4 regions of the Lentibacillus daqui genome follow, and region 1 is predicted to be linked to each of the others. Evidence: predicted binding sites of a transcription regulator. Region 1 holds the regulator's gene; each other region holds the start of a gene.
What was found. The regulator CtsR, encoded in region 1, represses protease genes until heat stress. The targets are predictions, from matches to a motif close to ATGGTCAATAAAGGTCAAACA.
Positions count from the first base shown of each region.

Region 2: a site for CtsR is predicted at 5,441-5,461, ahead of O2S85_RS02925 (DUF4011 domain-containing protein). Genes of this name have one in related genera too.
Region 3: a site for CtsR is predicted at 4,421-4,441, ahead of clpP (ATP-dependent Clp endopeptidase proteolytic subunit ClpP). Genes of this name have one in related genera too.
Region 4: a site for CtsR is predicted at 2,586-2,606, ahead of O2S85_RS14915 (ATP-dependent Clp protease ATP-binding subunit). Genes of this name have one in related genera too.

Region 1 covers NZ_CP114176.1:93,363-101,000, forward strand. The annotation lists rRNA gene O2S85_RS00495 (23S ribosomal RNA) at 1-240, shown strand, start outside; rRNA gene rrf (5S ribosomal RNA) at 392-507, shown strand; gene O2S85_RS00505 (CtsR family transcriptional regulator) at 1,078-1,545, shown strand; gene mcsA (protein-arginine kinase activator protein McsA) at 1,665-2,207, shown strand; gene mcsB (protein-arginine kinase McsB) at 2,204-3,271, shown strand; gene clpC (ATP-dependent protease ATP-binding subunit ClpC) at 3,284-5,710, shown strand; gene radA (DNA repair protein RadA) at 6,080-7,453, shown strand; gene O2S85_RS00530 (PIN/TRAM domain-containing protein) at 7,632-7,638, shown strand, end outside.
Region 2 covers NZ_CP114176.1:548,735-556,372, reverse strand. The annotation lists gene map (type I methionyl aminopeptidase) at 1-309, shown strand, start outside; partial or broken gene O2S85_RS02955 (GyrI-like domain-containing protein) at 509-679, shown strand; gene O2S85_RS02950 (hypothetical protein) at 859-1,878, opposite strand; gene O2S85_RS02945 (zinc-ribbon domain-containing protein) at 2,734-3,081, shown strand; gene O2S85_RS02940 (hypothetical protein) at 3,232-3,483, opposite strand; partial or broken gene O2S85_RS02935 (M48 family metallopeptidase) at 3,786-4,457, shown strand; gene O2S85_RS02930 (hypothetical protein) at 4,654-4,830, shown strand; gene O2S85_RS02925 (DUF4011 domain-containing protein) at 5,114-5,437, opposite strand; gene O2S85_RS02920 (hypothetical protein) at 5,806-6,600, opposite strand; gene O2S85_RS02915 (hypothetical protein) at 6,648-7,187, opposite strand; gene O2S85_RS02910 (hypothetical protein) at 7,347-7,638, opposite strand, start outside.
Region 3 covers NZ_CP114176.1:1,253,571-1,261,208, reverse strand. The annotation lists gene O2S85_RS06370 (phosphoglycerate kinase) at 1-1,083, opposite strand, end outside; gene gap (type I glyceraldehyde-3-phosphate dehydrogenase) at 1,201-2,208, opposite strand; gene O2S85_RS06360 (sugar-binding transcriptional regulator) at 2,246-3,265, opposite strand; gene O2S85_RS06355 (glutaredoxin family protein) at 3,401-3,643, opposite strand; tRNA gene O2S85_RS06350 (tRNA-Arg) at 3,854-3,929, opposite strand; gene clpP (ATP-dependent Clp endopeptidase proteolytic subunit ClpP) at 4,720-5,316, shown strand; gene O2S85_RS06340 (HPr family phosphocarrier protein) at 5,426-5,680, opposite strand; gene whiA (DNA-binding protein WhiA) at 5,802-6,758, opposite strand; gene mgfK (gluconeogenesis morphogenetic factor MgfK) at 6,827-7,638, opposite strand, start outside.
Region 4 covers NZ_CP114176.1:2,944,019-2,951,656, reverse strand. The annotation lists gene mbcS (acyl-CoA synthetase MbcS) at 1-1,019, shown strand, start outside; gene O2S85_RS14920 (LCP family protein) at 1,267-2,298, opposite strand; gene O2S85_RS14915 (ATP-dependent Clp protease ATP-binding subunit) at 2,674-4,806, shown strand; gene O2S85_RS18985 (YfzA family protein) at 4,883-5,218, opposite strand; gene O2S85_RS14910 (ABC-2 transporter permease) at 5,218-5,835, opposite strand; gene O2S85_RS14905 (ABC transporter ATP-binding protein) at 5,819-6,694, opposite strand; gene O2S85_RS14900 (GntR family transcriptional regulator) at 6,697-7,071, opposite strand; gene O2S85_RS14895 (ComEC/Rec2 family competence protein) at 7,299-7,638, shown strand, end outside.

The DNA.
Region 1 (7,638 bases):
GAGGACCGGGATGGACACACCGCTGGTGTACCAGTTGTTCCGCCAGGAGCATAGCTGGGTAGCTACGTGTGGCAAGGATAAGTGCTGAAAGCATCTAAGCATGAAGCCTCCCTCAAGATAAGACTTCCCATCACTTCGAGTGAGTAAGATCCCTCAGAGACGATGAGGTTGATAGGTCCGAGGTGGAAGCGTGGTGACACGTGGAGCTGACGGATACTAATCGATCGAGGACTTATCTATATTATTTGATTCGTTGATACCATCTTCTCTTATTTAGTTTTCAGGATATAAAAACATTTGCATTTTTTATTAGAAATGCATATAATATATCTTGTCCTTGTTTTTAACACTTCTGTAAAGAGAAGATAAACAAGGTGATCATATCTAAAGGTCTGGTAGCCATAGCGGAGAGGTCACACCTGTTCCCATGCCGAACACAGCAGTTAAGCTCTCCAGCGCCGATGGTAGTTGGGGCTTTGCCCCTGCAAGAGTAGGACGCCGCCGGGCAATATATCAAACACCATGATACAGTTTTGTATCGTGGTGTTTTTTCATTGGCATACCCAGCAAACCTGTAAGGTCTATTGCAAATATATTGGCATAGGCCTGGAAAACAGTCAAATCCAAAAATGGGAATAGATAAGTATCAATCCATGATATTGTTGACTACTATGTGGAATTAGGTTTATTGAAACTTTTACAACGAACGAAGAGAATTAATTACATACTGAGGAATGATAAGTGGACTTTATCCAATAAAAAACGAATGGCGAAATGTTTTTAATATTTTCCGTACATTATCATAAATTTGTAAATACCCCTATAAAATGAAGAATTTGGTATAAGGTTTGAATTTTTCCTAGACGATGATTTATCAAAAAGTTGGCGATACCATAGGGATAATCACCATTGTTTAAATTTTGCTGGTAATATGTTTTGTTTTACGTTAATATTGTCTACAATAAATAGCAAAGATGTATTTGCATCTCTTCCAATTTGTCGTATAATAGAGGTAAAGTCAAAGATAGTCAAGGTCAAAATGAAACGCTGTAGTGCGTTGACTGGAGGAGGGAGCTTATGAGTAACATCTCTGACGTCATCGAGCAGTACTTGAAAAAAATTCTCGAGCAGGCAGCACAAGATGCGATTGAAATTAAGCGTAGTGAGATTGCTGATCAATTTCAATGTGTTCCGTCCCAGATAAATTACGTTATCAATACAAGATTTACAATAGAGAAAGGATATATTGTCGAGAGCAAGCGTGGTGGCGGTGGGTATATTCGAATTATCCGGGTTAAGCATCAGGAGAAGTCCGAGTTAATTGATGAAATCATTGAAATGATTAATCCAACGGTGACCCAACAGGCTGCTGTTGATGTTTTGGAGCGGTTGTTGGAGGAAAAATTAATTACAGCGCGTGAGGCAAAAATTATGTTAAGTGCGATTGGCAGAAATACGCTGGCATTTCAACTGCCGCTTCGTGATGAAGTTCGCGCACGTGTGCTAACAGCCATGCTGACAACTTTAAAATATTTAAATAAATAGTTCGCATTTCAAAAAGGAGGTTAAAAAGGATCGTGGTCGAATAACCCTATGCAAAGGTTATTTTTACCGTGCTTTTCGAACATTCTTTAAATAGTTTGTGTATAAAGGGAGGGAAACAAATGGAGTGCCAGGAATGCCATAAACGACCTGCAACATTACATTTTACCCAGGTTGTTAACGGGAAAAAAATGGAAGTTCATGTCTGTGAAGTGTGTGCGAAGGAAAAGGGATATATGACGTATCCAGAAGACAGTTTTTCCTTTCAAAATTTGTTGACGAGTTTATTTAATGTTGAATCGTCGCCATTGGGGAATAACGGTAATTCTAATTCTGTATTTACACCAGCTGAAGACATCCAATGCGAACAATGCGGGATGACCTTTTCTGAGTTTAAACGGATTGGTAAATTTGGCTGTGCGTCTTGTTATCATACATTTTCGGACCGCCTGGATCCCATTTTTCGCCGGGTTCATAGCGGAAATACCAAACACCATGGAAAAATCCCGAAGCGGCAAGGTGGCGATTTACATGCCAAGCGACAATTGGAAGAGTATAAATTAAAGTTAAAAGAATTGATTGATCAGGAGGCATTTGAAGAGGCTGCCAATGTTCGTGATCAAATTAAAGCACTGGAAACAAAAATGCGGGGTGATGATAAATGACCTTACAACATTTCGTTGACGAGGCAACAAGCCCTTGGATGCGTGACGAAGGGCCTGACAATGATATTGTTTTAAGTTGTCGGATACGATTAGCACGTAACTTTGCCAATGTGTCTTTTCCGCTTGCCGCCGAAGAAGATGAGCTGGAAAAGATTATGCAGTTTTTTCAGCAAGAATATACGCATCAGTCATTTCAGGATTTTCAAGATTTGGAGTTTGTTCCAATCGAGGAGCTTACACCGACAGAAAAGCGTGTATTGGTTGAAAAACATTTGATCAGTCCTCATTTGGCAAAATATACGAAGGCTGCTGCCGCTGTTATCTCGAAAAATGAGCAAGTTTCTGTCATGATTAACGAAGAAGACCATATCCGTATTCAACTATATTTCCCTGGTTTGCAATTGGATAAAGCGTTAAATAAAGCATTTGAATTTGACGATTGGCTGGAAGAGAAAGTTAATTATGCATTTGATGAATCCCGTGGCTATTTAACCAGCTGTCCAACGAATGTGGGTACGGGAATGCGGGCTTCTGTTATGATGCATTTACCATCATTAGTATTAACCAGACAAATAAACCGAATGATTCCGGCAATTAATCAGCTTGGTTTAGTCGTTCGTGGGATTTATGGGGAAGGAAGCGAAGCAATCGGCAACATCTTCCAAATATCCAACCAGATTACATTGGGTAAATCCGAAGAAGATATTGTAGAAGATTTACAAAGTGTTGTAAAACAGTTGATTGAACAAGAGCGCAAAGCACGAACCCGATTAATGGAACAGTCAGGTATGCGTCTTGAGGATCGGGTTTATCGTTCATACGGAGTGTTAAAATACAGCCGGATCATTGAATCAAAAGAAGCTGCCAACTGTTTGTCAAATGTGCGATTAGGGATTGATTTGGGAATGATTGAACATGTTCCAAGAAGCATTTTAAATGAACTAATAATACTGACCCAACCAGGCTTTTTACAGCAATACGCAAAGAAAAACTTAACCGCCAATGAACGGGATGTATTAAGGGCATCACTTATTCGGGAACGGTTAAAATTAGAAAACGAGTAGGAGGACAACAATATGATGTTTGGACGTTTTACAGAACGAGCGCAAAAAGTTTTGGCGCTGTCTCAAGAAGAAGCGGTCAGACTTGGCCATAACAATATTGGTACAGAACATATTCTCTTGGGACTTGTTCGTGAAGGTGATGGTATTGCTGCCAAAGCATTGCAATCCTTAGGCCTTGAGGTAGAGAAGATCCAGCAGGAAGTAGAGGAATTAATTGGTGTTGGCAAGCAGGCCATGCAAACGATACATTATACACCACGTGCCAAAAAGGTAGTTGAGTTATCACAAGATGAAGCAAGAAAGTTAGGTCATTCCTATGTTGGTACGGAACATATTCTATTAGGATTGATTCGGGAAGGGGAAGGTGTCGCTGCACGGGTGTTAAATAACCTGGGAGTCAGCTTGAATAAAGCGCGTCAGCAGGTACTTCAACTGCTCGGTAGTAATGAATCACAAGCGGGCAGACAAGGCCGTGGCCAGTCGGCTAATGCTAATACTCCGACACTGGATTCATTGGCAAGGGATCTGACGGCAACAGCCAAGGACGGCAATGTTGACCCTGTAATTGGCCGTAGTAAAGAAATTGAACGTGTGATTCAAGTACTAAGCAGACGGACCAAGAATAATCCGGTATTAATCGGTGAGCCTGGTGTTGGGAAAACCGCTGTTGCGGAAGGTCTGGCCCAGCAAATCGTTGATAATGAGGTTCCGGAAACATTGCGCGATAAACGGGTGATGACGCTTGACATGGGGACCGTTGTTGCTGGTACCAAATACCGCGGAGAGTTTGAAGATCGCCTCAAGAAGGTGATGGAGGAAATCCGCCAGGCAGGCAATATTATTTTATTTATTGATGAATTGCATACATTAATCGGGGCCGGTGGTGCAGAAGGTGCGATCGATGCATCAAATATCTTGAAACCATCCCTGTCCCGCGGTGAATTGCAGTGCATTGGTGCGACAACTTTAGATGAATATCGTAAATATATTGAAAAGGATGCCGCGCTTGAACGCCGATTCCAGCCAATTCAGGTGGATGAACCAACATTGGAGGAAACGGTCTTGATCTTAAAGGGGCTTCGCGATCGTTATGAAGCACATCACCGGGTAACGATTACTGATGAGGCGATTGATGCGGCCGCAAATTTATCTGATCGCTACATATCAGATCGGTTTCTCCCGGATAAGGCGATTGATTTGATTGATGAGGCTGGATCCAAGGTGCGCCTGCGTTCATATACAGTTCCACCAGATCTAAAGCAATTGGAACAAAAATTGGAAGAAGTACGTAAGGAAAAAGATGCGGCAGTGCAAAGTCAGGAGTTTGAAAAGGCAGCATCTTTACGTGACTCCGAACAACGGTTGCGGGAAGAACTGGAGACAACGAAAAACCAGTGGAAAGAAAAACAGGGGCAAGAGAGTTCCGAAGTCACTGTAGAAGATATTGCCAACGTTGTATCCATCTGGACTGGTGTTCCAGTTGCAAGGCTTACCAAAGATGAGAGCGAACGGTTATTGAACATGGAAGAAATCTTACATGATCGGGTGATTGGCCAGCAAGAAGCAGTAAATGCAGTTGCCAAAGCGATTCGCCGGGCTCGTGCCGGATTGAAGGATCCAAAGCGTCCGATTGGTTCATTTATCTTTCTTGGACCTACAGGGGTTGGAAAAACGGAATTAGCGCGTGCTTTGGCCGAAGTCATGTTTGCCGATGAAGATGCGATGATTCGTATTGATATGTCGGAATACATGGAAAAACATGCAACATCAAGGTTGGTAGGTTCACCTCCAGGATATGTCGGCTATGAAGAAGGCGGGCAGCTAACAGAAAAAGTACGTAGAAAACCATATTCGGTAGTATTGCTTGATGAAATCGAAAAGGCACATCCGGAAGTTTTTAATATTTTGTTGCAAGTACTGGAAGATGGACGGTTAACTGACTCTAAAGGCAGGGTGGTTGACTTTCGTAATACCGTATTAATTATGACTTCAAACGTTGGTGCCAGCGAGTTAAAGCGTAACAAGTATGTTGGCTTTAATCTTGGTGATGAAACCAGTGAATATAAAGATATGAAGTCGAAGGTAATGAATGAGTTGAAAAAAGCTTTCCGTCCCGAGTTTTTAAACAGGATCGATGAAACAATCGTCTTCCATTCATTGGAGAAAAAACATATGCGCAATATTGTCGAACTAATGGTTAAACAATTGCAGCAACGCCTATCTGAACAGGAAATTAATTTCTCACTAACGGATAAGGCACTTGACAAAATTGCCAATGAAGGTTTTGATCCCGAATACGGGGCTCGGCCGTTACGCCGGTCAATCCAAAAAAACGTGGAAGACTTGCTTTCAGAGGAATTATTAAAAGAAACGATAGCCAAGGGACAAAAGGTAAAAATCGGTTTAAACAATAAAGGTGAATTTATTGTATTGACGTAAGGTAAAGATAAAAGAGCCAGTAGGGATACCTGCTGGCTTAAATATTAAAAAGTTAAGTAGTATAAAAATCCAGCCTCTATTCAGCATATGCCAGAATAGGCTCCGTCCGGCTCCAGCGCCCAGCTGCTAGTGTGCTTCCTTTATCTCCTGCGGTAGGAATGTTCGGTTAAAACCGCTGCTTTGCGCAGCAACACCGAACCACCCGTGTTGCACGGGCGCAGCACATACGCCGCTAACCGGGTGCTTGCGCCTTTGCTCTTTGTATGTGGCATTTTTATGGAATGGGAACTGGGGAATTGATAGATTGTTGTAACCTGAAAGATAGGTTTTTCGTGTACAATAGAGGAGAAGCGGAAAGGAATGGATAGTGTGGCAAAACGCAAGACGAAATTTGTGTGTCAGGCGTGCGGCTATGAATCAGCAAAGTGGATGGGGAAATGTCCAGGCTGTAATAGCTGGAATACGCTTGTGGAGGAAGTCGAAATAACCGGCGGCAAAAATGGACATCAAACAGAGCTGGATACCAAACAGGCAAGTAAACCGGAAAGGATAACGGCGATTGCATCACAAAAGGAACCACGGGTGACAACATCGTTAAAAGAATTCAACCGGGTATTGGGTGGCGGGATTGTTCCGGGTTCGCTTGTATTGATTGGTGGTGACCCAGGTATTGGCAAGTCCACATTGCTATTACAAATTTCCGCACAGCTTGCTGAAAAAGACCTTCAAGTGCTTTATATCTCTGGAGAAGAATCGGCCAGACAGACAAAACTTCGTGCCGATCGTCTGGGAATAACGGCCGATTCATTATACGTTTTGTCTGAAACCAATTTATTCGATATTTCCAATCAGATTGAGAAAATCAGTCCATCACTTGTTGTTATTGATTCAATTCAGACGATTTTTCGCGAAGAAGTTACCAGTGCTCCCGGTAGTGTATCACAGGTCCGGGAATGTACAAGTGAATTGATGAAAATCGCTAAAACCAATAGCATACCGATATTTATTGTTGGCCATGTAACCAAAGAAGGTGCCATCGCCGGGCCAAGGATGCTGGAGCATATGGTTGATGCTGTACTTTATTTTGAAGGGGAACGCCATCACACATACCGCATTTTGCGTAGTGTGAAAAATCGTTTTGGCAGTACCAATGAAATGGGAATCTTTGAAATGAAGGAGGCCGGTCTGCGTGAAGTGTTAAATCCATCAGAAATCTTTTTGGAAGAACGATCACGTGGGGCATCCGGATCAACTGTTGTAGCCTCGATGGAAGGAACAAGACCTGTGCTTGTGGAGATTCAGGCATTGATATCACCCTCCAGTTTTGGAAATCCACGTCGAATGGCAACAGGAGTGGATGCTAACCGGGTTCCATTATTAATGGCTGTATTGGAAAAACGGGTTGGATTAATGTTACAGAACCAGGATGCATATATTAAAGTTGCAGGTGGAGTGAAATTGGATGAACCGGCAATTGATTTGGCAATAGCAGTTGCGATTGCTTCCAGTTTTCGGGATCAGTCGACAAAGCCTGATGATATTTTTATTGGTGAGGTAGGATTAACAGGTGAAGTCAGACGTGTGTCCAGAATTGAACAACGTGTCAGAGAGGCAGCCAAGCTTGGTTTTAAACGTGTGATCTGTCCTGACAATAATTTGGACGGGTGGACGGCACCATCGTCCATTGAAGTAATTGGTGTGAAATCGGTGGAAGAGACACTGGAAGTGGGGCTTAAGTACTAAAACAGTCTGTGAATCTAGTTATTTTGGATTGACTTTATTTTCATTTTGTGATAAAATTTTAAATTTATTCAATTGACTCACAGCTGTGCTATTCTATATAATGTTAGTAGCTATAATTTTATTTTCTCGGTTAATTTTTGAAAGAACAGGTAATACTATTGGTTAGGAGGTGACAGTAATGCTGA
Region 2 (7,638 bases), 460 kb from region 1:
CTCGGTAAAGCCGTACACAATGTAGCGAATCAGCATGGTTTAACAATCATAAAAAATCTTACTGGACATGGTGTTGGGCGTTCGATTCATGAAGAACCGAAACATATTTTCAATTACTTCTCCCGCTGGGATGACGAAATTTTAAAAGATGGTATGGTAATTGCCTTTGAGCCTTTTATCTCTACATTTGAGGAAGAAGTTTTTCAATCCGAAGATGGATGGACCTTCTTGACCAATGAAAGCTATGTGGCTCAATATGAACATACGATTATCCTTACCAAGGAAGGACCGATTATTACTACATTGTAAGAACACTAATACCACATAGGATGGAATAAGGATTAGTAACTTATTTAAGAAAAGGACCAGTTAATGGAACGAAACAGTGTCTTAACAAAATAAACTGTCCGTGAAAAGCACAAGAAGACAGGAATAATAGGTGATGCCCCGTTAGGATTTAAGTAAGGAGTGAGTGACTGACGTGGGTTGAATCATTACAGGCAGCAGGGCAATATTTGAGGTTCACGGTGCTATGCCAAAAACATGGAAACAAATTTTTTCAGAATGGTTTCCTTCAAGTGGTTACAAACATGCAGGAACACCAGAACTAGAGGTATATTTAGATGAAAATCCATCCAGTCCTGATTTATATTCAGAAATCTGGATCCCTGTAAAATAGGAACCTGTATAAGCAGTGGATTACATATTGAATCCACTGCTTGCTGGTGATTACCTCAATCTTTTTATTTAAAAGAAATCTTTCATCTTTCATTAAAAATTTCCCATAACTCACTGCCTGATCATCCGTGGGGTCCACAATTCAGGCGAAGATAACATTTCATAGTAATCTATGATATATTAGCCAATAAACCTCGGAAATTCCCCGGTACGTTTGATATGTTCATAGGCTTTTTTAAGTGAATCTCTTGGGTTAATTCTTCTTTTGATCGCCTTTTCGTACACGCTCATCCAATCCTCTACACGCTGATAACGCATAACCAAACGAAGCAAAACATAAAGCCTAATCTCTCTGGTAATTGATTCTATATAATGTTTGTTAAAGTACCTGACTGCTGCCTGATATTCGCCCAAAGCGCTTTGGATCATAAAAATGGTTTCCACTAAATGATTAATGTAATCCTCTTTATCATAATTCTCGGCTTCTTTATGATGAACATTAATCTTTCTTACTGTCGCTTCTTTTTCTTGAAGCAGGTTGTCAGCTATTTTAACCGCCTCTTCTTTCAGCGGGGCATTTGTTAGTGCTTCCAATAAAGCTTCAGATAAAAATTCACTTGGTGTATCATGGTCAGTTCCATTATCCAACATCAACCGTAATGAATCATGAATCCATTCCCTTGGTTCATCTACCCGCTTTTTCATCATGACAACCTGTTTAAAAAATTGGCGTTGTGAGCTATTTATTGTGTAAAAAGGCTCTTGACTGGTGAAAACATAATGACCAGAAGCGTAGCAAAATAACTTGTATAACTCTTCCATTAACGATGTACATGCTTTTACATGTTCTTCCTGACCGGAAAGCTCCATTAACTGATTAACTAGTCGTTTAGCGGTGAATCGCCAATTAGAACGTTCCTTTTTCGGTATCATCCGATTTGGGGTAAAATAATTTTGATCATACGCGTTTTTAATAAATAATCTTACTTCCTTGTCAACATTTGTGAAATCAAGGTTTTTCGTTGATTGCTTTGTGTTTTTTCTTGCTTTTTTAAATGCATCCGGATTGTTAATCAGCTGATCAATTTCCTTTCCCTCACGTACCTTCTTGGGGATTTGTTTATACACTTCTACAAAAAGTTGTTCTATTTCAGCTTTCTTTTTATCCTTTAGTTTTACTCGCAATTCATTTACTTTCATGTTGTACCTCCAAAACGCTGGTAAAAAAATGATCTTAATTTAAGCATAATCAATACCAAACAAACACTTATCATATAGAAACTGATCCATCTTGCTATAATCATTGGTTTTATAGAATGTTGACAACCGCTCATTGAAATCTTCCAGTTGATTTTCCGGAACAGTTAGCACACCACAGCCATTTTCGATAAGTATGTTGCCGTATACTTATCTACTATCCCACCGTACAGTTGCTTTACCATTTCCTCGTTCGTTGTTTACCGTGTTTTTTATAAATTCACCTACCGAAATAGGCACCATAACTACACCTCTATTCTGGAAGTTATGGCTATCAAAAAGATATTCATTTTTGACTATTATAACAAACAATACTAGTAAATTGCATGCACCTGTTCAGCAGATCCCATACTAGGAAAAGACATATAATAAACCTCTTCCTTGGAATGCTCGTCTGAAGGCTGCAGTCGGTTTTCATTCCAATGCTATCTTTTCATCTTATAAATCCTCTTGTTCATTAGATACTGCATGTTCACCTCCAGCTTTTAAATAAAAAGTGATACAGTGCAAGTACTGTGTTCATACTTATCTACATTTGCTATAGATAATATCCATGGAAATGGAAGATACTTTTGTTTTTCATTTGAGTTGCTGTTTATTCTTAATATAAACGTTTGGCATGTTCCTAAATATCGTTAAGTACATGGAATAAGTTATTCCTTTGCACATAGAATTATTTAGTGAGAATTGTTTCGCAAACTTATTATAACAATGGATATTAAATACACTGACCACAGGGTTCTTGCAATACAATATGAATGAGTGCCTACAACGGTTTGACTTAACAAGTATTGATTGATGGGGAGTGTTGTTGTGTATTGTCCTAATTGTGGAATGAAGACAGATCCTGATGAAAACTTCTGCTCATCATGCGGTGCGAACCTGGCAAACGGTTCAGATGCTAGCATACCAGCTACGGCTGATCTCAGTGGTACAAATAAGAAAGAGGGAACTGTGTTTGTCGTTTTAGGGTGGGTATTCTTTGCCATTTCAATTTTGTTTATTCCAATTCTCTTTGGCGCCGGAGCGTTTATCATGGGGTACCTGGTTCGCAAACATGGTAAAGAAACACATGGGATTATTCTAATGGTACTGTCAGTCGCCGGAGCAATTCTTGGCATGTTGATTGGAATGTCGGTTTCATAAATGTGTGGTTTGACTTAGGATCATTGAAAAAATCCATGTGAATTGAAAAAAGAAGCTAACTATCAACCTATATGCAAGTTGATAGTTTCTTTAATTGTCTGTTCGTTAATGAAAATCGTCAGCTTTTAAAAGTCTATACTTTCGGTGACTTTAAACAGTCGCAACATGATAAATTAAAGTAGGCAGTGATTCCTGTAGCAGGCCTGCCGCGATATATGTGGGATGGTACGGATTTTTCACAGGAACGAAAAATGGTCTATCCCCCAGTTGCTCCAAAAATAATTCATAGATGTTTAGTTTTCCAAGAATAATTGCCTCGTTTGTTTCAGCCGCTGAACCAACGTAGCAACCCTTCTTGAGATAAAATCCTGATAAATCTTTGAACTCATAAAGTTTTAACATATTTGACAAAGCATGGGGGATTTTATTCCGATCGGGACACCGTGCAATATCCTTTCATTTTCCCGGTATCATTATAGTCGGCCAAAATAATCACCGCTGATTCATAGTCACTCAGTTGTTCCTTGTAGACTACTGTTTTTAGTCTTTTTGTGCAACTTAGATTATAAAATTGACTACGGTTTTTATTGGTTTCCTATTTATGGATAAAGGATTTTCTTCCGCCTTCTAATATTGTTTTCTAATAAAAAATTGCCCAAACCCTCTCACCTATGTAAAATAAATATAGAAGGTAGGGGGAAAACATGCCTAGCATCAAATATGGAACCACGATTATCCATTACAATCTGCACAGACAAACCCGCAAAGACGCCAAAATATCCATAGACCTTGTAAATGGTGTGGTAGTATACGCACCAGATAAGATGACAGATGACAAAATCAAAAAATTAATCGAACAAAAAGCAAAATGGATACATGAAAAACTTGAAGAAATAAATGAGGTCCAAACGATGGTCCAGCCGAAAGAATTTGTAAATGGTGAGAAGTTCCCTTATCTTGACCGTCATTATCGATTAAAGGTGAATCGTGCGGATACAGATACAGCCACGATTGGATAAGTTTATTGCTACCGTTCCAAAAACATGGTCCCAGGGCAAGGTTCAAGCACAATTGGAAAAACAAATCATTACATGGTATCATCACTATGGCTATAAAAGCTTATAAAACGCGCCAGCTACTACCAGCAACTATTAGGCGTAGAGCCATCATCCATTCGTTTCAAAACACAGCACAAACGATGGGGAACCTGCACTCCAGAAGGTAACATATGGATCAATTGGCGTATTATCATGGCGCCAATTCGTGTCATGGATTATGTGATCGTACATGAGCTAGCACATCTGGTCATTTTCGAGCGCAGTCAAAAGTTTGGCAAACGGTTAAGTCGGTCTTACCAGATTATGAAAGACAAATAGAATGGTTACGTGTTCATGGCATGGAGTTGCATTGTATCAATGATCATTAAATGAGACATGACTCTATTCGCACGTCAAGTTTTCATTTGAGAGATAGTTAATATTATTCACACCCTTTTTACGAATATGAATGTTTTAATAGAACCGTAATGATGTAATACAAATATCCCCCGAAGAGAAAGGGGGGTAAGTAGATGTGGCAGAAGTTTTAGCCCTGTTTACGACAGCGACAAACTTGACAATTGCTGTTATTAATTTAACCGTTGTCATTTTATCAAATCGTAAAAAGGAAAAGGACTTTCAATCTGCTTGCGACAGAAGAAAAAGCCTAAAGACTAAGACCCGGAGAGGATTAATTTTCTCTCCACCATAAGTATATAATGAATATGTAAAATACACAAGAAAAAGAGGTAGGATTATGATATGAATAGCCTTAATCATTTCATTTGTTACATTAGGGATTTCGCTTTACACTCTTCATTTAGTACGTAAGGATTAGCGCCGCTGCTGCTAAAAAGACGATCAAGCAGTTGAACTTCCTAGCATCACTGTCCGTAACTTGTTTCTCCATTATGCACCTCATCAAAAATATATTTATTACATATATAGACAGATTTTCATACAAGGATTTTAGGAACGCTTTTTCTTGCGCTTCATCATAAATTTCCCCGCACATGCAGATTACTCATTTTCTGTATCGCCAAGAAAAGCGAACGATTTAACATGGATTCTGAATCTGTATCATACGCAAGTTCCCACTGGATTCCATGCTTTTTATTACGAATTAATTCGACGGGGTGCAAAAATAATGGTGCTCGAATGTAGGTGCCATCCAACATTTTGTCGCTTAAAAAAGGATATTCTATGTATAAATCATACAAGCCGGTTTCTTCTTCAATCGACTTGAGATTTCTAAATAAAGATGTCAATTTTGCAGAGATAATAAGAGATTCATTATTGTTGACATCTTGCTCTAACAATTCCGTTTTACCTTTTTTGGCAATGATGGCATCCAGTTATAGATTGCGGATCCTTATCTATTTGTTTGATTGCAGTTAAATCAAAAGACCATTTATCATACCTTTTAAGCATACGTATCGAGCGATTCTTTTTACTTAAATCATTTAAACGAACTTTAAGTATCATCATTTTGTCTTTCATTTGATCATCTAGTTTGACAATAATTCTTTGGTACTATTGTAACGTGTTATTGCCTGTTATTGAAAGTTAATAAACTGGCTATTCATATGATTCCAGGTTTTTTAAGGGAACTCTGCTTCATCCCTTACAAAAACAAAGGAACCCTATTAACTGGGTTTCCTTTGTAAATTCATAAGCATGGGTGAAGCTATTCATTGAAAAAGTCGGTTAGAACACGTTCTATCTCCTCAAAATACGTTTTTACCGGAATCGGCTCAAGAATTACCTGATGATTTTCTTCGACGTTCTCGTAATTCATATGCCAGACAAAATTATTACCTGGAAGCAAAAACTGAATGTCATCAAACTCCGACTGGTCCTTTACATAATCAGACTTCATGAAGGATATGTTATCAAATTCCTGTCCATTCCGTAAAAAGTCGCCAGCAAAGTCACGTAATGCCATTGCCTGATTTTCATCCTGTTTCATCGTCAGTAACAGTTCGGGCTCCGATGTATGTAACTCATCGATCAGCTCATCCGTCATCTGAATTGGCTGCCAACCATTTATATCCGTTTCCGTATCCCGCATACCAAAGTGTTCGCGGAGAATATCATAAAAGCCGTCGCTATTCTTGTAAAAGGAAAAGGCATGCTCCCCGCCCTTCACTTCCTGTACCAGTGAATGCTTTTTATTAAGCAAATGGATGAGCAATACACGATGCTTTCGCATATTGATACAGCGAATCTTTTTCTTGGCATGTACAAGCAGATAAAGTAAATCCTCCAAACCCTTGGCAATGCCGGTTTCCCTATTATCATCCCAATATCCCTTTTGCCTGAGTTTCGTTTCCGTTTCCTGAACAAAACGGTTAAATTCCGATTCATTTTTTATCAGTTCCTGCTCGTTCAAAATCTGACCTGCCATTTTATCGTAACCACAAAGAGAAAGTGCAGCAACCATTTCATTGATGGTTAGATTGATTTGTTGTGTTTGTAACATGGGGAACCTCCTTTTAGTGAAACTATCATTTTCCAGACAATAACATATCATAAATTAAATACACCAATGACTGTGAACGCCTGCCAAATTAAGATTAAGGCAAACACGATCGCAAAAAGTTTATTTATTAACAACGGAAGCCTTAATAAGGTGAGTTGAATATAGTAATTAACACCCGAAAAGCATATGGCGATATATTTAAAGATGTAGTCAGCTATCGTTTCTTTCTTATCATATACATTTGCCCGGTATAATCCGATTGTAATCGGATGGAAAAGAATAGAGTATAGCGCAAACATAGCATTCGTCATTAACATCAAAAAAACAATCGTACTTGGCCAAGGAACTCCAGCTCCCAAGAAAATAAGCGAAAATAGTGATAATCCCACAACTGCTATACCGAATCCAATCCATTCCTCTTTCGAATGACTCCATTTCATTTTTCTCGGGAACGCCATTTTATCGGGGCTAAAACAAGAAATAATCGATAGTAAAATGCTTGCAGGTTCCGCAAAAACGAATAAAAATACATATACCCCTGTCAATTCATCTTCGGGCCAACTATTTTTATTTATTACAAACAACATCACGATGACAAACAACAATATATTTGCGTTTAAGAAAAATTTAAATCCATTCTTTAAAGAGAACCTCTTGCTTTCTTTTCCTCCCGATTTTAATTTCGTCACCATTTATCGCTTCCATCCCCATCTGCTACATATAACCTCTAGCCTATAAGCTATACCCTAATACGTAAAAATAGTACCCGCAATAATAAACTGCATTGCCAATATAAACACAAAAATGATGGTAATCGGTTTATTAAAAATAAGGGGTAATTTTTGTAGATTAACTTGCACATTATAATTTAAGCCTGAAAAAATTATTGCTATATATTTGAATGTATAATCTGTAATACCATCTTTTTCTTTAAATACGTTCAGTTCATATATCCCGATAGCTACTTTATGAAAAACAACCGAGTAGATAGCAGCAAAAAAATTAATTGCTAACACAACAAGGATAATCGTACTCGGA
Region 3 (7,638 bases), 1.2 Mb from region 1:
AAAGCCAAATTTCTCAACAGCCGCAGCGGAATCGCCACCACCAATAACGGTATAGCCATCGGTTTCAGCCAATGCTTTGGCAACTGCCATTGTTCCGCCAGCAAATGCATTCATTTCAAATACTCCCATTGGTCCGTTCCAGATAATTAGTTTGGAATCAGCAACTATCTCTTGATAAAGTTCCCGTGTTTTTGGACCAATATCGAGCGCTTCCCAATCAGCAGGTATTTGATCAATTGCAACTATTTTGGTATTAGCATCTTCGGAAAAATCATCAGCAACAACCGCATCGACTGGCAGGACAAAGCGTACGCCTTTATCATCAGCTTTGTTCATAAATTGCTTGGCCAAATCAAGTTTATCTTCCTCCAACAATGATTTGCCAATTTCGTATCCTTTCGCTTTAATAAACGTATAAGCAAGACCGCCACCAATAATTAGATTGTCAACCTTATCCAGCAAATGGTCAATGACATCAATTTTGTCCTTCACCTTTGCCCCGCCAATGATCGCTGTAAACGGACGATCGGGATTTTCTAAGGCATTGCCAAGCACACGGATTTCTTTTTCCATTAAAAAACCGGCCGCAGCAGGCAGTTTCTCGCCCACTCCTGTTGTAGATGCATGAGCACGGTGGGCGGCACCAAATGCATCATTCACATATAAATCTGCCATGGACGCAAACGCCTCAATCAGTTGGGGATCATTTTTTTCTTCACCGGGCTCAAAACGGACATTTTCAATCAGTAATATATCCCCATTTTCAAGTTGGGAAATGGCTTGATTCACTTCTTCCCCATAAACAGCATCGGTTTTAGTGACCTCCTTGCCAATTAGATCACTCAATCGCTTAGCAACTGGATCCAAGCGCAGTTCTTCTACCACATTCCCCTTTGGACGGCCAAGGTGACTTGCCAGGATTAAAATCGCACCATTTTCCGTTAAATACTCGATGGTCGGCAATGCAGCCTTAATGCGGGTATCATCAGTCACTTTCCCATCGCTCATTGGCACGTTAAAATCGACACGGCAAAAGACCTTCTTACCTTTCACATCAAGGTCTGTCAATGTTTTCTTATTCATATAAAGAGCCTCCCTGAAAAGTATGTACGGTTTTGTTGTTCCCTTTATCTGTCATTTCTAATCTAATGAAAAAGGGAGAGGAATAGCCATCCTCCCCCATTATACCCTAATTCTACCTTATAGTCCTTGTTCACCTATGAATGCGGCCATATCCACACAACGGGTTGAATAACCCATTTCATTATCATACCAGGAAACAACTTTCACCATGTTATCTTCCAAAATCATTGTTGATAAACTGTCAAAAATAGAGGAATGACTGTTGCCAACAATATCGGAAGAAACAAGCGGTTCATCGGTATATTCCAAGACATTTTTCAAATCACCATTTGCAGCTTCTTTGAATGCTTCATTGACGTCTTCAGCAGTTACATTTTGCTCAAGATCAGCAACTAAATCAATGATTGAACCATCTGGTGTTGGTACACGAATGGCCATACCGTTTAATTTACCGTTAAGTTCTGGCAATACTTTACCAACTACTTTTGCCGCACCGGTTGTTGTTGGAATAATATTTTGTGCAGCTGCACGGGCACGACGGTAATCTTTGTGTGGCAGGTCAAGAATTTGCTGATCGTTGGTATAGGAATGAACAGTAGTCATTAAACCGCGTTTTAAACCAAATTTTTCATGCAATACTTTAGCAAGTGGTGCAATGCCATTAGTTGTACATGATGCGTTTGATAATACATGGTGTTTTGCCGGATCATAATCTTGTTCATTGACACCCATTACCATTGTTAAATCTTCTTCTTTAGCTGGTGCTGAAATGATTACTTTTTTGGCACCAGCATCCAAGTGTTTTTGGGCATCGTTGCGATGGGTGAAACGACCGGTTGATTCGATAACTACCTGTACACCGAGGTCTCCCCAGCCCAAGTCCGCTGGATCACGTTCGGACAATACTTTGATTTCTTTGCCGCCAACAACTAAATTAGAACCATTTACAGTAACTTCTTCTTCCAATTTCCCATGTACGGAATCGTATTTCAATAAGTGTGCAAGCATGTCAGCATCGGTTAAATCATTCACTGCAACAACCTCTACTGCATCATTTTTTAATGCTTGGCGAAATACATTACGTCCAATACGTCCAAATCCATTAATACCTATTTTTACTGTCATTTGATAGTCCTCCCATGAACTTAATATTTTAAAGAGATTATTCCCTTAAAATCCTTTTTGCCGCGGCTTCATCGGTGATAAACAAATTACTTTTACCCCATTTAAAATAAGATGTAATAGCTTGTGCCTTTGAGGCGCCACCAGCAACTGTAATGACATAGTTTGCTTTTGTCAGATCTTCCATCTGCATGCCGATTGTACGTACCTTGTGAACGACGTCACCTTGATTATTGAAATAATAACCAAATGCCTCACCAACTGCTTTATGATCGATTAGCTGCCGGATAACCTGATCAGTTGTTTTCCGCCGTTTGGCCATCGTTAGCGCATCACCAATCCCATGCAAGACAATGTCAGCATTACGGATCAGTTGTAAAACTTCCTGTATGGATGGTTCCTGAATCATTGATTGATATGATGATTCGCTTAATGGGTCGGGAACATACAACAAACGATATGCCCCCTTTGCCTTTTGTGCCATTTCAGCAACAATTGTGTTCGCTTGATTCTCCATTTTTTCACCAATGCCGCCCCTTGCTGGCACAAACAGGCATGGCACAGCATCGCCGATAGGATACATCGCATGTGCCACAGCAGCCATCGTTGTCCCACCGGTTACAGCAAGCGTCGGATTGTCCGCCACAATCGTTTTGAGAAACGATACACACGCCTTGCCCATTTCTAGTTTTACCCAATCCTCATCATCGCTATTACCAGGAACAACAATCGCTCTTTCTACATGTAATATATCCTGCAGTTGTTCTTCCAAAACTGTTATTCCCATGACTTCTTTCATAAAAGCAGCCATTTGCTTTACTACTACTTTCCCCTCATCCGTAATAAGCATTCCTTTTGAGGTTACATCCAACAACCCTTGGGTCTGCAGTAGATCTACCTCACCACGAACCGAGCGTTCAGTCATACCCGCCTGTTCCGCAAGACCTCGCCTGCCAATCGGCTGAAACATGCTGACACTTTTCAATACGGTATAGCGTTGTTGCATGATTTGCAGCAAATCTGGGAATAATTTTTTTTGTAAATCAATTAAAGCTCGCATCGACAAGCCCCTTTTGTTGGATCAATAATGTCCCGATAGGTCATAATATGTCCCGATTGGAGCAAAAAAATTACACAAAGAATCTTTGTATAATTTTATTTTATCATAGTGCAGGATAATTTCAACTTATAAATATCAATTTGCCATTTTTATTGCGTCTTCAAGGGTAGCCAAATTTATTTGTTCACAATCAAGTTCAACTGCACCTATTTTGACATATGGGATAAGTAATTGATATTTTTCCAGCCAGTTGTCATTGCTATAGATATCCCGTGTATCAATATCAAATGAATAATCTTGTTGCAAAAGTTTCAAAAGAGCCAATGCATTCTCGCATAATGGGCAATTTTCCTTCGTGTAAAAAATAACGTTAATCATCCGGAACCTCCATTATTCTGTTATGGTGTAGCATGTCCATAACCCTTATCTGTAATTGTGCCATAATCCCGGGAAATTTTATAATGATATGCTTAAGTCCTTTTGTGGTATGTATTACTTCACGCGAAATTCTGATGTTAGAAGTCTATTAGCAATGAAAAAGCGGCAAGGGAGTAAGCAAATGTTTACTTCCTTGCCGCTTTATTTAAGCGCGCCCGGGAGGATTCGAACCCCCGGCAGACTTGGTACCGGAAACCAACGCTCTATCCAACTGAGCTACGGGCGCATTTCGGATTAATTAACGCACAATGAACATTATAACTTCTTTAGTTTACAAATACAAGCCTTTTTTTACAAATTTATTCTTTCTCTTCCCTTGCAAACCACTGAAAATCATCTCTTCACAGAAAAAGTTTCATTTGACATTGACATAACAAATTTTTTCCACTAAATTTGGAAAAAGAGAGAAAATCCCCCAAAGCAGGTCACCACCCATGTATCATATTCATCCTGAAAATCAAATTATCAAAGGTCGGAATTCCCACGATACAAACCAATACATCAAAAGCAATTAAAAAACCATTAAAAGAGAATGTACAAAGGATCTGGTAAAAATGGTGCTCCACGTAATGAATTTGGAAGTTCAATAAATAAAGTTTATATTCTGTATAATAGGGAATGATGGAAGAAGCGGAATTTCGTGATACAAGAAACACCCTGGATTGCAGACGGTTTTAGGGCTGGTTTTAAAAGGTTGCGGTTCATGTCGATCGTTTTTGTTTGACCTTTTTTGACCTATTAGGTATGATGAAACTATCCAATCTAAAAGTGCGAGTTCAAAAAGGAGGATAAAAAGGACCGAGAAGTTCTAGGAGGCGTAGCTTTGAGCACCGGAGTGTACATAAAAGGTACATGAGGAGCGGAAAAGCAAGCCAATACGAGCTTCAAAGGAAGGCCGACTAAAAACGGGCTTGCGCTCAGGCGTCGGCATACCCCTTTTGCAGGGGCAAGTCATTTTTACCGGACTTTTTGAACATCCTCTTAAATGGATCAATTGAAAGAAGGAGGAACTAACCATGAATTTAATCCCTACAGTTATTGAACAGACCAATCGCGGAGAACGGGCATATGATATTTACTCACGACTACTTAAAGACCGAATCATTATGCTTGGCAGTGCCATCGATGACAATGTGGCAAACTCTATTGTTGCTCAATTACTCTTCCTGGAAGCCGAGGACCCGGAAAAAGATATTTCCATCTACATTAACTCGCCAGGTGGTTCCATCACAGCTGGTATGGCTATTTATGATACGATGCAATTTATTAAACCCGATGTATCAACGATCTGTACCGGAATGGCCGCGTCCATGGGAGCATTCTTATTAACCGCCGGCGAAAGAGGTAAACGTTATGCTCTGCCAAATAGTGAAATTATGATTCACCAGCCATTAGGAGGTACCCAAGGTCAGGCAACAGATATTGAAATTCATGCTAAACGGATCATTGAAATCAAAAAACGCATGAATCGTATTATGTCTGAACGTACTGGTCAACCATTGGAGGTAATCGAACACGATACGGAACGTGATAATTTCATGTCCGCGCAAAAATCAGCAGAATATGGTTTGATCGATAAAGTGCTGGAACGAAACAATGAAAAAGATAGATAAGAAAATAAAAATAAATGAGGCGGGTCTTGCGGGATCTGCCTCATTTGTTTTATAGAATGTATTGCTGTAACACAAGTCATGTCCAGCTCTGGTAACTAGTCTCCATTTTCTATGTTTCTGTAACAAACGAAGCCAAATGATTAATGGCAACCTCCTCATCAGCACCCTCGGCAATTAATGTAATGGTCTCACCAGTTCCTATCGCCAGACTCATCAATCCCATAATACTTTTGGCATTAATTCGTTTCCCATCCTTTTCCAAAAATAAATGAGAACCATATCGATTTGCCTCCTGTACAAAATGTGCTGCCGGTCTTGCCTGTAATCCTGTCTCAAGCTCCACTGTCACAGACCTCTCAACCACTACCATCATCCTTCCTTTTTGTAAACGCTGTCATACATTTAATCGAAGCAACCTCCATAAACAGGAGGTGCTTTCTAATAGTTTATAGTATACCATGAAATACATGGTAATTGCATCGTATTTACTCTTTTAATGCGCCCAACTTTTCGCCGTTGCGTAATTTATCGGCGAACTCATCAATTTTCTTTAGACGGTGATTTACACCAGATTTGGAGATCTTGCCGCCCTTAACCAATTCCCCTAATTCCTTTAATGAGACATCTTCATATTGAATGCGTAATATCGCAATTTCACGAAGTTTTTCCGGCAATGCATCCAATCCGACTGTTTGTTCAATAAATTTAATATTTTCAATTTGTCTGAAAGCTGCACCAATTGTTTTATTCAGGTTTGCTGTCTCGCAATTCACTAGACGATTAACGGAGTTTCGCATATCACGAACAATCCGGACATCTTCAAATTTAAATAAAGCATTATGTGCCCCAATTAAATTTAAAAACTCGGTAATCTTTTCGGCTTCCTTAATATACGTTATATAGCCGTTCTTCCGTTCCAGTTTACGTGCTTTTAGGTCAAAGCTGTTTAACAGGTCACATAGGGCATCATTATGTTCCTGATAAAAATTGAATATTTCCAAATGGTAAGAGGAAGTCTCCGGATTATTAATGGATCCTCCAGCTAAAAAAGCGCCACGTAAATAGGCCCGCTGACAGCAGGTTTGATTTAAAAACTGGTTGGAAATTGTCCGCACAAATGTATATGGTTCCTCAAGAATATCAAGATCAACCAACAGTTTGCGTACATCCTTTTTTAAACGAACGATATATACATTATTTTTCTTTAATTTCATTTTTTTACGGACAAGCAATTCCACTGGCAGCGGATAGGAAGATTTAATTAATGTATAAATGCGGCGGGCAATAGCGGCGTTTTCTGTTTGCACATCAAGCAAATATGCCTGTCTGGAAAGGGAGATAGCACCATTCATACGGATTAATGCTGCCAATTCCGCAGTCTTGCAGCATTCATCCACCTCTATGGAAGTCAGCTCTTTCTTTATTTCTGAAGCAAAAGACATCCCTTCACACCCCCCTTATCGTTTCATCGAATTTGAAACAAACAGAAATAATTAGCAGGCCATTCTGTTCATTGATCAATAATAGAATAAAGCAGTTTGGCAATTTTCTGCGTATCATGGCGCAATGTCATTTTTGAATGGTCGATAATATCGCCTTCAATGATTTGTAAATTCATGGCAAGCAGCTGATCTATGTCGTAAACTACCGGGTCCGCGTTTTCTTCGGCATAAACACTTCGTACGGACTTGCTGATTGGTTCATTATGAACAATAATTGAATCTATACAGCCTTCACCGACATGATCATAAATGGCTTTCACATGATCACTGGCTGTATATCCAGTTGTCTCCCCTGCCTGGGTCATGACATTACATACATAAACCACACGACCTTTCGCTTCCCTGATGGCCATATCAATTTGTGGAATGATCAAGTTTGGCATAATACTCGTGTATAAACTCCCTGGGGAGATGACAATCAGATCTGCCTGTTCAATGGCCTTTACCGCATTTGGTAATGGTTTAATTGGCTGGGGCTTTAAAAATACCCGTTCAATTCGTTTATGGGCCATTGGAATGGCTGATTCACCCGAAACAATCGAACCATCGGTCATTTTCGCATGAAGTGACATATTTTCATTGGATATTGGATAAATTTTTCCTTTTACATTAAGCACACGTGAGATTTCCTTAATTCCAGTATAGAAATCTCCTGTTATTGATGTCATAGCAGCCAGCAAAAGATTGCCCATCGAATGGCCGGACAGCCCATTTCCATTGGCAAATCGATGCTGGAATAGGTCAAGCAACATTGGTTCTGCATCTGATAAAGCAGCGATGACATTACGAATATCCCCCGGGGCAGGCATAGCCATTTCCG
Region 4 (7,638 bases), 900 kb from region 1:
TCGTACATACCCATGGTTGGGGATATGCCCATTTGAAAACTGCAGCGGAAAATTGGCTCTGTATCAGAGAAGGCGACAAGGTCTGGGCAACGGCGGGTCCAGGCTGGCAAAAATGGATCTGGAGTCCGTTTTTATCGGTGCTCGGCTCTGGTGCAACGGGCTTTGTCTATCATGGAAAATTTGATGCCAAAACCTATTTAAATCTGTTGCAGGATCAGGAGATTAACGTTTTATGCTGTACTCCAACCGAATACCGGATTATGGCAAAAGCGGACAACCTGGAGGCATACCAGCTCTCGAAGCTTCGTAGTGCTGTGTCTGCCGGTGAACCGCTCAATCGGGAAGTTATTGATACATTCCGCAAGTATTTTAATATAACCGTAAGAGATGGATACGGTCAGACGGAAAACACATTGTTATTGGGTTTCATGGAGGGAATGAAGGTGAAACCAGGCTCCATGGGAAAACCAACGCCGGGAAATGATGTCGAGATTATTGATGATGAAGGTCAACCGGTTGCCCCTGGGGTAGTCGGCGATATTGCTGTAAAAAATGACTGTCCGGCATTGTTCCGTGAATATTATAAGGATGAAGAGCGAACCAAAAAGTCGCATCGGGGAGAATATTATGTAACAGGAGATCAAGCAAAGAAAGATGATGATGGTTATTTTTGGTTTGAAGGCCGCAGTGATGATATTATTGTGAGTTCCGGCTACACCATTGGGCCGTTTGAAGTGGAAGATGCTTTGGTTAAACATGCTGATGTTCAGGAGTGTGCCGTTGTGGCAAGCCCCCATCCAATACGAGGAAACATAGTCAAGGCATTTGTTGTTTTGAAAGATGGGGTTGATGCAAATAATCCTGATCTGGTAAAACAATTGCAAGATTTTGTCAAAGAGCAGACCGCCCCATATAAATATCCACGGGCGATTGAATTCGTTCAGGAATTGCCGAAAACCACATCAGGTAAAATCCGCCGGGTGGAATTGCGGAATAAGGAAAAAGCAAAAATCAATTAAAAGAAGGGGCATACCTCAAAACGATTGAATTAGGAGAGGGCCCCCGCTAGGAAAGTTACTTAATTCGCGAGAGGTTACCTGGAAGACGGGAGGAAACCTGCTGAGGACAGGAGAGCGCACCCGAAAGTCGGGACAAAATCCGCCAAAGCTGGGATAACACAAACAAAAATAACTTCCATTCATATTTATTCGATATATATAAATCCCAAACATGGTTCTTTCCACCATGTTTGGGATTTTCGCATTACTATTGCGTTGTTTCATTATCCACCGGCAATTCCAATTCCTGTTTCAACCTCCTGCTAACATCAGCCAATCCCTGATCGGTCGGAATGAAATAGGAAGCACCGCCAATCATTTGATCAGATCCATCAATCGAAATCGTTTCAATTCCCGAAGCATCAATCGATGAATATGCTTTTTCCAAGGCATAGATTTCCCCTGGTGACAAGCTTGTTTCCACATCCTTGCCGAGAATATCAGAAATCTCGCCAATTTTAAAGATGGTCCCTACCGAAATTGCTTGTTTAACAGTCGCTTGGATAAATTGTCGCTGTCGTTCTTCACGCGGATATTCACTATTGACCGCTCGTTTCCGCATACGAACAAAGGCTAAAGCTTCTTCGCCATTTAGTTTGGCTGGACCTGGTTTGAAATAGATGCGTTTATCATGATTATAAATATTTTTTTCCCAAAAACCTTTTTTTATATTAATAGTCACCCCGCCAAGGGCATCGACGATATCACGAAAACCGTCAAAATCGACTGTTACATATTCATCAATCGGAATATCAAGCAATCGTTCCGCTGTTTCTACCGTGAATTTATTTGGATCATACCCAGTGATGGAGGCATACGTATAAGCAGCATTGATTTTGTGAATGCCAGCATATTGTCCGGCACCTTCAGCAGGTAATTCCACTTGTGTATCGCGTGGTATCGATGTGATGGTCATTTTGTCGGTGTGCGGATTAAGGGTGATGATCATTTGCGTATCCGCCCGGCCATGTTCGCCTTTGGTCGCGTAATTTTCCAACCCTATAAGCATAATCGAAATGGGGTCTTTGCCGATTGCGACATCCTCTTGGCGGAGGGCTGATCGTTCCCCGGGCCGGTTTAAATCCTTATAGGAACCTTTTGCCGCTTGATACGCCTGATAAAATAGATAACTTCCCGCACCGACAACAATAATAAATAGAATGAGAAGGGTCCATATGATTCGTTTTTTCCATTTTCCATTTTTCTTTCGCTCATGTCGTTGTGTACGTGACTCATCCAAAATATATCACCCCAATCGATCTGTACTTATATAATATGTAGAAAGTCGTTAATCCTTATTATATGTAAAAACGTAAAACTTAACAATGCAAAATCTTGACCCTTTTGACCTTTTGAACTGAATTTTGATGTTTCATCGATGTGTAACGATCAGGTTAAACGGGAATAACGTATAATGAAAAGAGAAATAAACCCATTATTATCAAGGGTTTATAGATTTATAAAAAAGCCCAAAAAATTAATCAAACCCCTTGAAAGTCAAAGAAGGTCAGAGTATAATGTAGTTACAAGGTCAAAGATAGTCAAAGTCAAAATTGATCTTGGCTAGGCGGATAAATACCTAGTCATATAAGAAATCACAAGGAGGAATGGCATGATGAAATGTCAAAACTGTGGTATTCGTCCAGCAAATATTAATGTATCAATGCAGATAAACAATGAAAAAGTACAAATGCATGTTTGTCAACAATGTTTTGAAGAAATACAAGGAAAAATGATGAATCCATCCGGCTTTTTCTCCGGATTTGGTGGCCAAGACGCATTTGGTCAGAACTTCTTCCAAGGAAACGGTCAAAGCCAGGCGGGTGCAAGAACCCAGACAGCTCAAGGCAATGGTGGCAATGGATTGCTCGACCAATTAGGCAAGAACGTGTCACAAGCTGCTCGTGCTGGTTTGGTTGATAAAGTCATTGGCCGTGATAATGAGGTGAAACGGGTCATTGAAACGTTAAACCGTCGTAATAAAAACAACCCGGTTTTAATTGGCGAACCTGGTGTTGGTAAAACCGCAATTGCGGAAGGCCTAGCCGTGAGAATTGCAGAAGGTAATGTACCAACCAAACTAATGAACAAAGAAATCTATTTACTTGATGTAGCCTCCATGGTTGCCAATACAGGAATTCGCGGTCAATTTGAAGAACGGATGAAACAATTGGTTCAAGAAGTTCAGGAACGACCAGACGTTATTCTGTTTGTCGATGAAATTCACTTGTTAGTTGGCGCCGGAACTGCAGAAGGATCACAGATGGATGCCGGTAACATTTTAAAACCAGCACTTGCCCGTGGTGAACTGCAATTAATCGGTGCAACAACTTTGAAAGAATATCGTAAAATCGAAAAAGACGCAGCACTTGAACGTCGTTTCCAACCAATCATTGTCAAAGAACCAAGTGTGGAAGAGGCGGTAGAAATTTTAAAAGGTATCAAAGACCGCTACGAAAAATTCCATGAAGTCCGTTATTCAGATGATATTATCCGTTCGTTCGTTACACTATCACAACGATATATCCAAGATCGTTTCTTGCCAGACAAAGCGATCGACTTAATGGATGAAGTTGGTTCACGTTTAAACCTGTCCAATGCGGAAAAAGACTCAGATTCTATTGAACAAAAACTTAAAGAAGTGACACAGGAAAAAGAACAAGCCGCTGAAAAAGAAGACTATGAACGTGCTGCACATCTAAGATATCAAGAAATTCAATTGCAAAAACAACTGGAAAAAGCAAAAGATGAAGCACAAGTAACTGATGTTGGTCTGGAAGATGTCCAATTAATCATTGAAGAAAAAACAGGTATTCCAGTTACCAAGCTGCAAAAAGATGAACAAGAACAAATGAAATATCTTGCCGAAAATCTTGGTAAAAAGGTAATTGGACAAGAACATGCAGTAGACAAAGTTGCCAAAGCGATTCGCCGGAGCCGTGCCGGACTGAAATCAAAATATCGTCCAATCGGATCATTCCTGTTTGTTGGTCCAACTGGTGTCGGTAAAACAGAACTAACCAAAGCACTGGCTGAAGAATTGTTTGGTTCGCGCGATGCGTTGATTCGTCTCGACATGAGTGAGTATATGGAAAAACATGCCGTGTCGAAAATCATCGGTTCACCTCCAGGCTATGTAGGTCACGAAGAAGCAGGACAATTGACCGAGCGTGTGCGTCGTAATCCATATTCGATTCTCTTGCTTGATGAAATCGAAAAGGCACATCCAGACGTACAAAACATGTTCCTGCAAATCATGGAGGACGGACATTTAACCGACTCCCATGGTCGTACAGTAAGTTTCAAGGATACTGTGATTATCATGACAAGTAATGCCGGTACAGGTGACAAACAAATCAATGTCGGCTTTAACCGGAATGAGCATGAAGCAGTAACCACATTGGAAAACTTAAGTGCATACTTCAAACCGGAGTTCTTAAACCGTTTTGACTCGATCATTACGTTTAATGAATTAACCGAAGACAATTTACTTGAGATTGTTGATTTAATGCTGAACGATGTAACACAAAACATGGAAGAAAATAAAATCGATATTGCTGTAACAGATGCCGCTAAAAAAGCGCTAGTCAAGCTTGGTTATGACCGTCGTTTCGGTGCACGACCATTACGCCGAGTCATCCAGGATAAAGTAGAAGACCAATTAACCGATCTGTTACTGGAAAATCAAGATGTGAAAAAAGTAAATGTTGATGTAGTGGATGATGCCATTACGGTTCAACAAGCATAATGAATAACCTACTGTTAATCCTGTCCCAAACATCGGGGCAGGATTTTTTGTTACATACAGTTTATTAAACAAGGGTTTACTGATTTCTCGCATTATTAAATTTCTGCGATAATTTCTCGAACGTACATACGATGCCGTGTAATATCAAAATCATTATCCAGACGAATGTGAAATAGTTTAATTGTTCGGTATGATACATTGGAAACTTGTCAAAAAGCATATGTAATTTTGAAACGACCCACTCACCTTTTTTGTTTAAACCCAAGATGATCCAAATTTTAGAGCCATCAAATAAAATAAAAACGATTTGAAAAAATGCAAACAAGAGTAGATTCATCAACCAAGTAAAACGCCATTTGGAAGGTTTTTTTCCTGACACAGTTTCTGTCTTACAACATAAATCATCGACCATTATATAATCTCCCTTCTCTTGTAAATTGTTATGGAAAGCCTCCAAGACAGCAGATACAAACATATAGCTATCACGAAACCGGAGCCAAACAACTGCCCATTACTTAATACTTGAGGAACAATACGCGTATCTAACAGGTACAGATACAGATAGTAGAATGCATACGAGCCCGCTATGTGAAGGAGAACGTACAATATAAGCAATGTGAAAATAACTTTTTGCTTTGAAATCCAATAGAAAACAGGAAAGCATAATGCTCCTAAAAACATCATCAAGACCACACTACCGACCACTTCTTTCCAAAGTGACATATTCCAGCCGGCTTTAAAAATTAGCTCAAGCACCATGACTGCACTTGAGCAGATGAACGTTATAACTAGTAAACCAGCGTACCTGGAACTGACAACCTCACTACGGGTAAATGGCAAAGCATTCCATAATCTATGCCCATTCGCTTGCTCATCAGCATAAAATGCGTCCATCATTAAATAGGCGCTGATTAAGGTGATAATGAATATGGCATCTTTATCAAAGGCTATAAAAAAGATGAGCATTGCAAAATATATGATCCATAAAAATTTATGAATGGCTAAATCTTTTTTAATTAACTGAAGCATCCGCTTTACCTCCCCGGGAATAATACATAATCTCTTCCAAACTTGCTCTTTCAATGATTGCTTCATAACCAAATAATTCATCGACCGCCTCAAAATTAGCGCTTAAAGCTTCAAATCCGCTATCCGTCCGTTTAATGGATAGAAAATATTGCTCGGTATCCTGATCAAGCAATTCCACTTCGCCACGAACGATTGCATATTCCGCTTCTATTTCGGGCAATCCTTTTGAAAAGACGAGCTCTCCCTGATCAATAAAAGTGATATAGTCGGCAAGGGAAGATAAATCGCTCATAATATGGGTCGATAAAAAAATAGTTTTTTCCTCATTCAGCATGACGTCATGCAAAAGCTCCATCAATTCTCTGCGAAAAATCGGATCGAGGTTCGCGGCCGGCTCATCCATAATAAGAAGGTCTGCTTGATGCGACAATGCAAATGCGAGAGCGGCTTTCACTTTCATTCCATCTGAAAAAGATTTCATATTTTGTCTGAGTGGAAGTTCAAATCGCTCACAATATTGGTAAAACAAAGGATCGTCCCATCTCCGGTAACAAGGAGCGATCATTTTTTTCATATCACGTAATGTCAATTCTTTGTATAACATATCATCGTTAAAAACAAATCCGATTCTTTCTTTAATGGATTTTTCGTTTTGTTTGTAGTTCATACCCAACACACGGATTTCACCAGAGTCAGGATGAAGCAAATTCATGATCATTTTGATAACAGTCGACTTGCCGGCTCCATTGGCACCGATAAAACCTGTCACGAATCCCTTTTTTACTTGCAATGACAAATCTTTGATACCAAAGCTTTTGAATGATTTATGTACATTCCGTAATTCGATAGCATGCTCCATCTTTATCTCTCCTCATACAAAATGGTTAACCATTCCTTGATTTCTTTTAGTGACAACCCTATCTCTTTGCTGCCTGCAATGACTTCTAATAACTTCTCCTCAATGGTTGCCAATTTCTTTTCTTTCACGACATCTTCATTTTGTTCCGCGATAAAAGAACCTTTTCCTACGATTGAATAAATAAATCCTTCTTTCTCCAACTCCTCATATGCACGCTTGGTCGTAATGACACTTATATGCAGATCTTTTGCCAACTGACGCATTGAGGGAAGGGCATCTCCTTCTTTTAATTCGCCCGATAGTACTTTTTCTTTGACCTGACTTTTTATTTGATAATAAATGGATTCTTTGGAACTATTGGAAATCAGAATTTGCATCTTTGTCCTCCCTTTTGTAACAGTCACCAAGTAATATATACATTATATACAACAAATACATTATACACAATAAAAAATTATGGTTATCTTGAAAAATTAAAATGATGCCACAGTTATGTAGAGCATTGTAATGCAATTTTAAACAAGAAAATAGCTACTCTCTATCATAATACGCTTCAAACATGAAAAAACTATGATACATCAATTCATAAAAAGGATGTATCATCATGCGGATTTTTCAAGTTTTTCAAGTCGTTATCTTGCTGCAATTATTTTTTATCCCAACTACAATATCAGCCGAAACACCGCAGCCTAAGCAAATGAAGATCCATTTCATTGACGTAGGACAAGGGGACAGTACGCTTATTGAAACCCCGGGTAAGAAAAACATTTTAATTGATGCCGGGCCCCCGAGAGCGGGGAAGGATGTGGTGGAATTTCTTAAAGCGCGTGGCATCAAGAAAATTGATCTGTTAATTGCCACACATCCGGATATCGATCATATTGGCGGACTTCCAACAGTAATGAAATCCTTCAAGATTGACAAAGCATTGGATTCGGGCAAAT